4 regions of the Streptomyces sp. NBC_00344 genome follow, and region 3 is predicted to be linked to each of the others. Evidence: riboswitches for the same ligand, from Rfam matches in the RefSeq annotation. Region 3 holds a riboswitch; each other region holds the start of a gene.
The links. Region 3 has a riboswitch for cyclic di-AMP ahead of OHS16_RS06705 (M23 family metallopeptidase). Riboswitches for the same ligand answer to the same signal wherever they lie in the genome.

Region 1: linked by a shared signal. The riboswitch ahead of OHS16_RS16515 (M23 family metallopeptidase) and the one ahead of OHS16_RS06705 (M23 family metallopeptidase) in region 3 are both predicted to bind cyclic di-AMP.
Region 2: linked by a shared signal. The riboswitch ahead of OHS16_RS18665 (transglycosylase family protein) and the one ahead of OHS16_RS06705 (M23 family metallopeptidase) in region 3 are both predicted to bind cyclic di-AMP.
Region 4: linked by a shared signal. The riboswitch ahead of OHS16_RS06295 (transglycosylase SLT domain-containing protein) and the one ahead of OHS16_RS06705 (M23 family metallopeptidase) in region 3 are both predicted to bind cyclic di-AMP.

The regions. Positions count from the first base shown of each region.
Region 1 is NZ_CP107996.1:3,659,719-3,662,920, reverse strand. Features, by position in the region: gene OHS16_RS16520 (aldo/keto reductase) at 1-779, opposite strand, end outside; gene OHS16_RS16515 (M23 family metallopeptidase) at 914-1,969, opposite strand; cyclic di-AMP (ydaO/yuaA leader) riboswitch at 1,981-2,122, opposite strand; gene OHS16_RS16510 (PP2C family protein-serine/threonine phosphatase) at 2,337-3,202, opposite strand, start outside.
Region 2 is NZ_CP107996.1:4,126,959-4,130,160, forward strand. Features, by position in the region: gene OHS16_RS18655 (cytochrome P450 family protein) at 1-248, shown strand, start outside; gene OHS16_RS18660 (transglycosylase family protein) at 362-1,318, shown strand; cyclic di-AMP (ydaO/yuaA leader) riboswitch at 1,577-1,777, shown strand; gene OHS16_RS18665 (transglycosylase family protein) at 1,781-2,464, shown strand; gene eno (phosphopyruvate hydratase) at 2,708-3,202, shown strand, end outside.
Region 3 is NZ_CP107996.1:1,506,467-1,509,668, reverse strand. Features, by position in the region: gene OHS16_RS06710 (M16 family metallopeptidase) at 1-733, shown strand, start outside; cyclic di-AMP (ydaO/yuaA leader) riboswitch at 984-1,143, shown strand; gene OHS16_RS06705 (M23 family metallopeptidase) at 1,156-1,959, shown strand; gene OHS16_RS06700 (GntR family transcriptional regulator) at 2,163-2,840, shown strand; gene OHS16_RS06695 (HPr family phosphocarrier protein) at 3,027-3,202, opposite strand, start outside.
Region 4 is NZ_CP107996.1:1,390,893-1,394,094, forward strand. Features, by position in the region: gene OHS16_RS06290 (MarR family winged helix-turn-helix transcriptional regulator) at 1-354, shown strand, start outside; gene OHS16_RS06295 (transglycosylase SLT domain-containing protein) at 478-1,188, opposite strand; cyclic di-AMP (ydaO/yuaA leader) riboswitch at 1,191-1,354, opposite strand; gene OHS16_RS06300 (DUF4142 domain-containing protein) at 2,612-3,202, shown strand, end outside.

The DNA.
Region 1 (3,202 bases), 2.2 Mb from region 3:
CCGTGTGCCTCGGCGACCTCGTCGAGCGCCGCGAGGACCTTCGGGCCCCGCTCGGTCGCCAGATGCTTGCCCGCGCCCGCGGCGCGCACGCTGTCGACATCTGCCCCGGGCCGGTACTTCCCGGTGAGGAAGCCGGAGGCCAGCGCGTAGTACGGCACGGAGGCCAGCCCATGGCGGGCGGCGGTGTCCTGCAGACCGCCCTCGTAGGTGTCCCGGGAAACCAGGTTGTAGTGCGGTTGCAGCGCGACGTAGCGGGCCAGGCCCTCGGCCTCGGAGAAGGCGAGGGAGGCCTCGAGCCGCTCGGGGCTGATGTTGGATGCGGCGATCGCCCGCACCTTGCCGTCCTTCACCAGTTGGTCCAGAGCGGTGATGATCTCTTCGACGGGCACGGACAGGTCGTCGAAGTGCGTGTAGTAGAGGTCGATGTGGTCGGTACGCAGCCTGCGCAGCGACTCCTCCGCGGCGGACTTGATGTTCCCTGCGGAGAGCCCCTTGTACTGGGGGTGGGCGCCGACCTTGGTCGCGACGACCACGTCCGAGCGGTTTCCGCGGGCGGCGAGCCAGTTGCCGATGACCGTCTCGGACTCACCGCCCTCGTTGCCCGCGACCCACGCGGAGTATCCGTCGGCGGTGTCGACGAAGTTGCCGCCGGCCGCGGTGTAGGTGTCGAGCACGTCGAAGGACTGGGCCTCGTCGGCACTCCAGCCGAAGACATTGCCGCCGAGGGCGAGGGGGAAGACCCTGATGTCCGATGAACCGAGATTGCGGAGCGAAGTCATATACCGGACAACCCGCTGACCGGCCCGGACTATTCCGTGCATGGCACATCCGGGCCGGCTGATCCGGGCATGCGGAACCGGCAGCCCTGGCGTCGGGGGGGGTGCCGCCGGGACTGCCGGGGTACGGAAAGCCGTCAGGCGTTGAGTCCCTTGCCCGCGAGCCAGGTCAGCGGGTCGATCGGGTCGCCGCCGCCGGGACGGACCTCGAGATGCAGATGCGGCCCCGTGACATTGCCGGTGGCCCCGACGTTGCCGATGACCTGGCCGGTGGAGACCTTCTGACCGGCGCTGACGGCCAGCGACGACTGGTGGCAGAACCAGAGTTCCGTGCCGTCGTCGAGCTTGATGACCGTGCGGTACCCGTACGCTCCGGACCAGCCGGCCGACTTGACCGTGCCGCTGTGCACGGCCTTGATCGGGGTGCCGGTGGGAGCGGCGAAGTCCAGGCCGGTGTGGTAGCCGGACGACCACATCGAGCCGCCGTCGCCGAAATGCGACGTGAGGGTGTAGGAGGCGACCGGGAGCGAGTAGCCGGCCGCCAGTTTGGCGAGCCGCTCCTTCTCCGCCTTGGCCTTGGCTGCCTCTTCCGCCTTCTTCTTCTCGGCCTTCTCCTTGGCGGCGGCCGCGTCCTGCTTCTTCGAGGCCTCGGCGGCCGCCTTGGCTGCGGCGGCCTTCTCGGCCGCGATCGCGGCCTGGTCGTCCACCGCCCCCTGCTGCTGCTCGGCCTGCTGAAGGATCCGGGTGCGCAGTGCCTCGCCCGCGTCCGAGCTTCCGCTCGATGCGGTGGTGAGGGCAGCGGTCGTGACGCCGGCGCCGGTGTCCCCGGTGGAGGAGGAGTGACCGTCGATGTCGGATATCAGCGACCCCACGCCCGGCAGCGCCTCGGCGTCCGGCAGCTTGTCCTTGACGGACTGCGGAAGGTCGGGGAGGGAGATCGAGACCGGCGGCTTCGCCTGCGCGCTGGCCATGCCGCCCGCGCCGACCGCTGCGATCACACCGACACCGAGAACCGTGGAGCTACGGGCGATACCGCCGCGCTGCTTGGCCACCCGGTGCTTCCCGCGTACGGGACGGAGGGACTCCTCGGTGGGGTTCCACTCGTCGAACGTCCCGCCGTCCTCACCGCCGAAACCGAGAGCCTCGTCGTTCGGGAAGTAAAGCGTTTCGGGGGCAGGGTTGTTGGACGCCACGGAGGCGTGCTCCTTTCCTTCCTTACCGCCTACCGGGTTAGCTGACGGGTTCGGAGCAGGAAGGTCTCCTACAGGCAGCTCCTTGCGGAGAAGCCCGATTCACCCCAATTGGTGGTTCCCCGGTTCCCTTGCGGGATTCGGCGCGTGCGCACGGTGCCGCCTCTTGCGACGACTGGGACGACCGCGCTGCGTTATCGAACGTTAATAGACGGACGCACCGGATTCCAGCTGTTGCAGCTGATCATTAACGCCTGCGGCCGGGACCAACCGGGGCACAGGGGGGCGTAATCGGGCGAGTTGACACTCGTTCAGAAAACATCGAATTTCTGATAGTGCGTCAAATGTTATGCGGAGCGGTGTCCCCCGGTCACGGATTGTGCCGGTCGGCCCGCACGATGCCCACGGTTGTGCGCCGCTCAGGCTGATCCTCCGTCGGGCGGGCCACCGCGAGCAGCGCCATGTCGTCCGTTGAACGTCCGCCGGTGTGCAGCCGCACGTCGTCCGAGAGCGCGGTCAGCAGTTCATCGGGACCGGGGAAGAGCCGCCCGTGCAGCCGCTGCTTCGGGTCGTAGAAGACCCCTGCCGCGTTCCGCGCCTCGGACAGTCCGTCGGTGTACAGAAGCAGGGTGGCCCCGAGCGGGAACGGCGCCTCGTCCGCGTGGTCCGGCCAGCCCGCCAGATCGGACATCCCCAGCGGCAGCGCCGGGTCGGTCGGCGCGAGCGCCTCGAGCCCTCCGTCGGCGTACAGCAGCAGTGGCTCGGGGTGCCCTCTGTTGACCAGCCGGATCCGGTCCTGGCCGCCCCGGGGGATCTCGGCGAGTGCCGCCGTGGTGAATCCCTCGATGGCGTCGAGCCCTTCACGCCGCATGCCCTCCCGGGTCAGCGCCCGTTCCAGCCGCCCGGCGACCGCCTCCAGCGTGCTCTCCTGCTCGGCGGCCTCCCGGAAGGCCCCGATCACCACCGCCACGGCTTCGACCGCCTGGAGCCCCTTGCCCCGGACATCGCCCACGATCAGCCGCACCCCGTACGGCGTGTCCTGCACCGCGAAGAGGTCCCCGCCGATGAAGGTGCCCGCCTGCGCAGCCTCGTACCGCGCGGCGACATGCAGACCGCCGATCCGCTCATTGGGCACCGGGAGCACCGCGCGCTGAGCGGTCTCGGCGACCACCCGGGCCGAAGCAAGCTGCTCACCACTGCGGCGCACCACCCGGTTGACGACCAGGGCGAGCACCG
Region 2 (3,202 bases), 2.6 Mb from region 3:
TCACCGAACCCGACACGCTCGACCTCTCGCGCGCCGACAACCAGCATCTCGGGTACGGACACGGCATTCACTACTGCCTGGGAGCCCCACTCGCCAGGCTCGAGGCGCAGACCGCTCTCGCCACGGTGCTGCGCCGGCTGCCCGAGCTGAGACTTGCGGTGAATCCTGACGATTTGCGCTGGCGCGGAGGGCTCATCATGCGTGGATTGCGCACGCTTCCGGTGGAGTTCACCCGTCATAAAAAGTGACGATCCGTCAGGACTGTGACTTTCACGTGATCTGCGCTGCATCGACTTGTGATCGCCGTTCGACTACGGCTACCTTCACCGTTCGAATCATCCGTCACACGGAAGGCCACCGCATGCGCACCGGGAACGGTCGGCATCGACGACCCCGCCAGGCTCCTGCCCTCGTTGTAGCGGCGGGAGTCACGGGATCCGCCATCGCCATTCCGCTGCTGGGCGCAGCCGGCGCACACGCCGCGGACGCCACCACGTGGGACCGGGTAGCGCTCTGTGAGAGCGGCGGCGTCTGGAGCGCCGATCTGGACAACGGCTACTACGGCGGACTGCAGCTGTCGCAGGACGCCTGGGACCAGTACGGCGGTGGTCAGTACGCATCGCGCCCCGACCTCGCCAGCCGGTCCCAGCAGATAGCCGTGGCCGAGAAGGTGTACGCGGCCGAGGGTGCCAAGCCCTGGCTCAGCTGCGCGACCATCTCCGGGCTGACGAAGGGCGACGCCACCGCGCCGCTGGTGGACCCGGGTGCCCCGGACACCGCGAGCCCCGCCCCCTCGGACTCGTCGTCCGGCTCGACCGGCACTCCGAAGAGCTCGGACCCGGCCACCGGGTCGCACTCGGACTCCGGTTCGGGCACGGCCTCGCCCTCGCCGTCCGATTCCGCCTCCGACTCCGGATCGGACTCGGACGCCACCGATCATCCGTCGGACTCCGCGTCTCCCGAACCCTCGCGGTCCACCGCGTCCGTCGACGCCTCCGACGACTCGTCCGCACCCTCGCAGAGCGAGAAGGCGGGCAAGCACCGCGGCGGCCGGGCCGACGAGCCGCTGAACGGTTCGGCCCGGCCCGAGGACTCGGGCCGGCATGCCTCGCGCTCGGAGAGCCCGGAGCGCGACGACGCCGGTTCGGAGCACAGCTATACCGTCCGCTCGGGTGACAACCTCTGGGCGATCGCCCACGCGCATGATCTGCCCGGCGGGTGGCGCGCGCTCTACGCCGCGAATCACCGGACGGTCGGCAGCGACCCGGATCTCATCATTCCTGGCCAGACCCTTGATCTCGACCAGAATCAGGGCTAGTTGGCCCAACTATGTCCGGATTTGGCATCGGTGAGACATGACTCTCGTCCGACTCGCCGGAGGTTCGGACTGTCCGCTCCGTCCACGCCGTCCCTCACCTGCGTAAATGCGTCCCGATGGGGGCCGAATGGGACAAGATCCCTCCGATGTTCATCTTTGAATATCGGGGGGATCTGTGTTTCGGTCAGAACCGCTCGCACCGCGGGCCCCTTCGACCGCCACGCCGAATCCTGTCATCGGTCGATGGGTTGTATTCGACGCGTAAAAGCGCCGTAGGCAGGAGCGGGGGACCCAGGTAAGTGCCGGGTCCGGCCGTCCCTCCGGAGTCCGCATCGGCGGAATCCGTGAACGGGACGAACGGATACGGCTTGGGGTGAAGTTGTGCGCAGGTGCGCACGGCCGGGCAACTCATTGGCCCGAACCCGACAGCTCACCTCGTAGGCGTCGGTGAGGAGATACTTGATGCTGTTTTCGTCCAGCAAGTCCAAGCACCGTCGCCCGTCCAAGGCCGTCCGTATCGCCACGCTCGCCGGTGTGACCGGTGCGGCAGTCGCCGTGCCGCTGCTCGGTGCGACCTCCGCCTCCGCTGCTTCCGTTTCCACCTGGGACGCGGTCGCGCAGTGCGAGTCCGGCGGCAACTGGTCGATCAACACGGGCAACGGCTACTACGGCGGCCTGCAGTTCTCGAACTCCAGCTGGGCCGCCGCCGGCGGTACGCAGTACGCGTCGCGTGCCGACCTGGCCACCAAGGACCAGCAGATCGCCGTGGCCGAGAAGCTCCTCGAGATGCAGGGTCCGGGTGCCTGGTCCTGCGCCGGTGCCGGCGGTCTGACCAACGACGGTGTGGACCCGGGCGTCAACCCCTCCGGCTCGACCGCCGAGAAGGCCGCGCCGAAGCAGGAGACCCACAGCGACCAGCAGACCGCTTCCCGCGGCGAGGCCCGTAAGGCCGCGCCGAAGCACGCCGCCCCGGAGAAGATCCGCAAGGGCGACGGCGAGTACAAGGTGAAGGCCGGCGACACCCTCTCCACCATCGCCAAGTCGCACCACCTCTCCGGCGGCTGGAAGAAGGTCTACGACCTGAACAAGGACGTCGTGAAGCACGCCGACCTGATCTACCCCGGGCAGCAGCTGCACCTGAGCTGATCCCGGCCCCCGGTCCACCCCGGCCCGGCGCGACTTCCCCCGAACGCGCCGGGCCGGGGTTTTTCTCCGCCAGTCCGGTTACCAGCGAGTAGATTTGCTGATCTTCGGGCGGTAATACGGTCTTTTGTGCCCTTTTTCGTCCCAGGGGCCGGGCGTCCGGCCTGCTGGAGGCCCCGGGCCGGTTAGGCTCATGGCGCAAGGCCACAGAGACCCTGCACCCATAGCGTCACATCCCAGAAGGAGATGCTCGTGCCGTCCATCGACGTCGTCGTAGCCCGGGAAATCCTGGACTCCCGAGGCAACCCCACGGTCGAGGTCGAGGTCGGCCTCGACGACGGCAGCACGGGTCGTGCTGCAGTTCCGTCCGGAGCCTCCACCGGTGCGTTCGAGGCCATCGAGCTTCGCGACGGTGACCCCAACCGCTACCAGGGCAAGGGTGTCGAGAAGGCCGTCCTGGCCGTCATCGAGCAGATCGGTCCGGAGCTCGTCGGCTACGACGCCACCGAGCAGCGGCTGATCGACCAGGCCATGTTCGACCTGGACGCCACCGACAACAAGGGCTCGCTGGGCGCCAACGCCATCCTCGGCGTCTCGCTCGCCGTGGCGCACGCCGCGTCCGAGGCCAGCGACCTGCCTCTCTTCCGCTACCTCGGCGGTCCGAACGCGCACCTGCTGCCCGTTCCGATGATGAACATCCTCAACGGTGGGTCGCACGCCGACTCCAACGTCGACATCCAG
Region 3 (3,202 bases):
GGGAACCGACCTGGACGCCGTGCTCGCCGAGACCATCGGCGACTGGCAGGGCGGCAAGGCAACGCCCGGGCCGGTACCGCCGATCGTCGCGGACGACACCGGCCGGGTGATCATCGTGGACCGGCCCGGCGCGGTACAGACCCAGTTGCTGATCGGCCGGATCGGCGCCGACCGGCACGACCGCGTCTGGCCGGCCCAGGTGCTTGGCACCTACTGCCTGGGCGGCACCCTCACATCACGTCTTGACCGGGTGCTGCGGGAGGAGAAGGGCTACACGTACGGTGTGCGCGCCTTCGGGCAGGTGCTCCGCTCGGCGCAGGACGGGACCGGCGCGGCCATGCTGGCCATCAGTGGTTCGGTGGACACAGAGTCGACGGGCCCGGCCCTCGGCGACCTGTGGAAGGTGCTGCGAACGCTGGCCGCGGAGGGGCTGACCGACGCCGAGCGCGATGTCGCCGTACAGAATCTGGTGGGTGTGGCCCCGCTGAAGTACGAGACGGCCGCGGCGGTCGCCGGCACCCTTGCCGACCAGGTCGAGCAGCAGCTCCCGGACGACTTCCAGGCGCACCTGTACGCCCGGCTCGCCGAAACGGGCACGGTCGAGGCGACCGCGGCGGTCGTCAACGCCTTCCCCGCAGACCGTCTGGTGACGGTGCTCGTCGGTGACGCCGGACAGATCAGGGAAGCCGTCGAGGGGCTCGGGATCGGCGAGGTGAAGGTCGTCGCGGGCTGAGAGATCCGCCGGCGGCGGACGTGAGCGCGACGCGGCGTCCGCACCGATGTGATCGCAACGGGTGTGACGAGCGGGGCTCCGGAGGCCAACAGGCAACCGGAGCCCCGCAATGTGTCCGATTGGTGCCGAACTTCCGTGTCTGTCCTGTGGCATGTGCGACAAAGACGCAGGTTTTTTAGGCGCAGCCGGAACCGACCGCTTACGGTCGCTTTCGCTGTTCGTCACATGCCCAGGCCGCAACCGCGGCGCCGGACAGCGATCGCCGAGTCCCCGTCAGGCGCGAGCCTGGGGAGCCGGGGACCCATGCAGTCCCTGGGGTGAATCGGGCCTCTCCGTGCGGAGCGGGCCCGTAGGAGACCTTCCTGCTCCGAACCCGTCAGCTAACCCGGTAGGCGAGAGGGAAGGAAAGGATCAGCCCCTTCATGGCGTTCACCCGCCCTACCGGTAAGCACCGCGCCCCGAAACGTCCGATCAGCAGGACCGCGACCGCCGCGGGTGTGGCGACCCTCGCCACGGCGGGCGTCATCGGCACTCTCGCCTCTCCGGCCATGGCCGACGAGGCCACGGTGTCCACCGCGCAGGACAGCCGCCTCGTCCGGACCATTCTCGTCGGAGACACCGTCGCCGACAGGATCGAGGCCCAGGCCACCGCTCAGCAGCACGAGGCCGATGCGGCCGCCGCCAGGGCGAAGGCCGAGGCGAAGGCGAAGGCGGCTGCCAGGGCGAAGGCCGAGGCGAGGGAAAAGGCCGAGGCGAAGGCCAAGAAGGAGCGCGAGGCCAAGCGACGTGCGGCCCGCGACGCGGCCCGCAAACGGCTGAACGCCTTTGTGGCCCCGGTAGCCGACTCCTACGTCTCGACCGGCTACAAGACCGGCGGAAGCCTCTGGTCCTCCGGCAGCCATACCGGCATCGACTTCCACGCGGCGAGCGGCACCCCGGTCCACGCCGTCGGCGCGGGCACCGTGGTCGAAGCCGGCTGGGGCGGCGCGTACGGCAACAACATCGTCATCAAGATGAACGACGGCAGCTACACGCAGTACGGGCATCTCTCGTCCATCGGTGTCTCGGTCGGCCAGTCCGTCACATCCGGCGGGCAGATCGGCCTCTCCGGCGCCACCGGCAACGCCACGGGTCCGCACCTCCACTTCGAGGCCAGGACGACCCCCGACTACGGCTCCGACATCGACCCGGTCGCATATCTGCGCTCGCACGGCGTCAACGTCTGACCGAGGTCCCCGCACCACCTGCGTTCCCGTAAGGCCCCGGCGCTCCGCGCCGGGGCCTTACGGGCGTCACGGCAGGCTGTCCGGTGGCCAAAAGATATCCATGGTTTACCGGACGCCGTCGGAAATTAACATGCTCTGTCATAGAGTCACCGAACAGGCGTCGGTCGACCGCGTTCCGCGGGGATGAAGGCGGAGGTTCGGGCATGCGTATTCCCGCGCATTCGGTGTGCACGGCAATTCGCGACGACATTATCGCGGGCGTCCTGGAACGGGGCGGCCGGCTGACCGAGGAGCCGCTCGCACGTCGCTACGGAGTCTCCCGCGTCCCGGTGCGCGAGGCGCTGCGGACCCTGGAGTCCGAGGGTTTCGTCGTCACCCGGCGCCACGCCGGAGCCTGTGTCGCGGAGCCGACCGAGCGGGAGGCCGCCGACCTGCTGGAGATGCGGATGCTCCTGGAGCCCATGGGGGCCGCCCGGGCGGCCCAGCGGCGTACCGAGGCCCATCTCAAGGTGCTGCGGGGCCTGGTGAGGCTCGGGCAGGAGCGAGTGCGCCGCGGCCAGGGCGAGGATCTGCGCTCACTCGGCAGCTGGTTCCACGAGACACTCGTGCAGGCGTCCGGAAGTGCGGCGCTGACCACACTGCTCACCCAGCTCCGGCAGAAGATCGCCTGGATGTACACCGTCGAGCAGCCCGTGCACCCCGGCGAGTCGTGGGCGGAGCACGGCGCCATCGTGGACGCGGTGGCACGCGGCGACGCCGAGCGTGCCCGCGTCCTGACCGCGCAGCACGCCGATCGGGCCGCGGCGGCGCACCGGCTGCGGAAGCAGGCACCCGTGAGGACTTCGCAACACGTTGTAAACATTGCGAGCGGGCTGAATTAACAGGCGTGCCGTATACAAAGGAAACGCATTCGTTGTGTATTTCGCGCGGGTTTTTCGCCGCTGCCCTTGTATTCGCCGCTGCCCTTTTATGTGACTTCCCGCTCCGGGGGACGGGAAAAGCAGAGCCGCAGCCCCGGATCGATCCGGGGCTGCGGCTCTGGTGTGCCGAATGCGGCGCGGGCCGCGTCAGACGGTCTCGGGGAGTTCGTCGAGACCGTCGGCGACCAGCTTCGCCAGCCGGTCGAGGGCGGCGTCGGCTCCGTCGGCATCGGATGCGAGGACGATCTCCTCGCCGCCTTCCGCGCCCAGGCCGAGGACCGCGAGCATCGACGCGGCGTTGACCGGATTGCTGTCGGCCTTCG
Region 4 (3,202 bases), 120 kb from region 3:
CAGAGCACACTGGCCACCGAGTTCGATGTCGCACCGCGCACGATCACCGAGCTGGTGGACGGCCTCGAGCGCGACGGGCTCGTGGAGCGTCGCGACGATCCGAAGGACCGCCGGGCACGGCTGGTGCACATCACTGCGGCGGGCGAGCACACCAACGATGTGGCGATGGCCACCCGCCGAGCCGTGATCACAGAGATCTTCGCGGATCTGTCGGGCGAGCAGTGCGCCACGCTCTCCCGGATGCTCACCGGGCTGAGCGACCGCGTGGGGGCGATGACCGCGGCGCCGGGCCCCGCGCCGGGCGAGCTGGGCGCGGGCATCCCGCTGGACTTCCTCGCGGGCCCCGGCGCATAGCGTCACCGCGTCCGGCACCGATCCCGCACCGGAACCGGTACGCGCCGGCTTCGCACGCGCGCCCGCCCCGGCCACGGCTGGAAGTGCCGCGGCCGGGACGGGCGCCGGGTGGGTGAGGGCCGGTCAGTAGGGGCCGTTCACGTTGTCGATCGAGCCGTACGTCGCGGCGGCGTAGTTGCACGCGGCCGTGATGTTGGCGACGGGGTCGTAGCTGTTCATCGAGGTGCCGGCCACGTGGTAGGCCTGGAATGTCGGGTCGATGACCTGCAGCAGCCCCTTGGACGGTGTTCCAGCCGCGGCGTTGGAGTCCGTGTTGTTGATCGCCATGGGGTTGCCGGACGACTCGCGCATGATGTTCCGGTGGATGCCGTCGTAGCTGCCGGGGATACCGTGCTTGGCCATGACGTCCAGCGACTCCTTGATCCAGCCGTCCAGATCGTTGGAGTACGTCTTCGCGGAGGCCGGGGTGGCGGTCGTGGCGGACTTCGTGGTCTTGGCCGACGTCTGCGAAGCGGTGCCCTTGCCGCCGAGTGTCAGCTTGAGGCCGGGGTGGACCAGCGACGGGTTGTCGCCGATGGCCTGACGGTTGTCGTGGTACAGCTTCTTCCAGCCACCGCTGATGGAGTGCGCCCTCGCGATCTTCGCCAGCGAGTCACCCGCCACAACGGTGTAGGTCGCCGGGCTGTGCTTCGCGGGGGCGGCGGCAGGTGCCGCGCTGGCGGAGGTGGCTGCCACCAGCGGGATGGCCAGTGCGGCACTTCCGGTGCCTACGGCGACGAGACGCCGGGCCATCGAGCTGGTCCTGGGACGACGGTGCTTACCCGTGTTGGGCATGTTGAATTCCTCTCCGGCGCCTGCGAGGTGAGCTGTCGGGTTCGGGCTGGAGATGCCCCGTCGCATGTAATGCGACTTCACCCCGAGCCGGTCCGGTTTTCGGATCGGCGGCTTACCTGGGTCCCCCGCTCCTGCCGCATGTGAGTGGGTTGGGTTTTTCCGGACAGCGGCAGGATTCGGCGGTCCGTCCGGATCGACCTGAAGGTAAACGGGAAGCACGTCGCAAAACAAGGCCAGAATTCACAGCGCAATGCTCATGGCGGCCAGGGCGGCTATCCGGCCGGTTATCGATAGGCCGTCAGAAGGCCTCAACTCGCTCTCCCTGCGAGGGGAATGCGCGAGGGGACGGGACGAGAGAGCCAGCGACCACCGTGACGCACATCACCTGCCCGACACGCAACCATCGACTGCAACGCCGTATATACAACCACAAGTTGGAGCAATACGGCGCATATGGACTTCAGGGAAAACATGCACAAAACGCCCATACGGGAGATACCAATGCTGGGCGATATGGGCGGCTACGCCCCCTCGGTGCATCGGATGTGCGGACCGGCGGCGAGGAGGGCGAAGCGGCCACGACCGTCCCGCACACCCGGGTGACTCCTGCCCTCCGTACCGTTCGAAGCAATTCCGCGCATCGGGGCATTCGCAGGGGATGGACGATCTTGACGCCTTTGAATTGTCCCGGCCGACCGCTCCCGCTTTTGCGTCCCGCCCATGGGTTTCCGTTCACTGCGGGCGAGCCGAATCACCCACCGGCCCCCGATCGCTTTACAAGATCCGCTTTCTTCGTTCGGCGCTGCGAGCCGACGCCCGCCCCCGGCCGCACGGCGGAGCGATTCTGTATGACACGGGATTTCAGGCCTTTCTCTATTCCCTTTGCGCAAAGGCGCGTTGACCGTCCGCCCCGCCGGCCACCAGGCGAACGCGTACCGGCCGGCTGGCCATACCGGCGCCCGCACCGGTGAGGGGGTCCGGCCGGCACACAGAGGCCGGGTGCCGCAACACGCCTCCCGGGCCGATCCGGCCGCCGGCCCGGCCCGGCTTCCCGGCCCTGGAGGACGCGCCGATCCGAACCCGTCACCGGTCCCTCCGGGAGGCGAATGGGCTGTGCGGTACCCCTCGATGACTTTCCATCAGACAAGGCCCGTCATCGGCGGTCGCCGACTCCGGCCATCGCAGGCGCAGTTCACGCCGGAGCCGGACCCTCCGCCGGCACGACGAAGCGCATACGGCTCCCCCGGTTCCCCACCCCGTGGCATCCTGGCCGCCGGCGCGTCGCGCTCTGCCCGACGGCATCGGAGCGCCGACTGTGACCGACAACACACGTCGGTGCAGAAGAATTATCCCGGTTCGATGATCAGAAGTCGTAGTACATCCGTACTCCCGGGCGTCCGTACCGCTGAGGCCAGGAGGAACCGTGCGCATACCCGGGAACATGGCGGGCACCGCCTTGGTGAGCGGTGGCCTGGTATTCACCCTGGCCGCGCTCGCCTATCCCGCCATAGTCGGGGTGCAGAAGACGTCCAGTGCCCCGTCCCGGGTCATCGCCAGCACCCGCTACGGCCCGCTGACCGAAGCCGACCGCGACTTCGTCGTCAAGGTGCGCGCGGCAGGGCTGTGGGAGTTCCCCGCAGGCGAGATGGCCCTGCGCAAGGGCACGACCGCAGCAGCCAGGACCGCGGGCCAGCATCTGGTGGCCGGGCACGCCGGACTCGACGCCACCTGCCGCAAAGTCGCTCCCGCCCTGGGGATCACCCTGCCCAACCAGGCGTCCCCGCAACAGCAGGGGTTCGTGGCGACGCTCTCGTCGGACCAGGGAAAGCAGTTCGACACCGACCTCGCCAACATCCTGCGCACCACGCACGGCCAGATCTTCCCGGCCATCGCCAATATCCGGGCCACCACCAAGAACAGCCTGGTCCGCGCTCTGGCCGACCAGGCCAACGACACCGTCCTCGATCACATCACCGTCCTGGAGAAGACCGGTCTGGTGAACTTCGACTCGGTG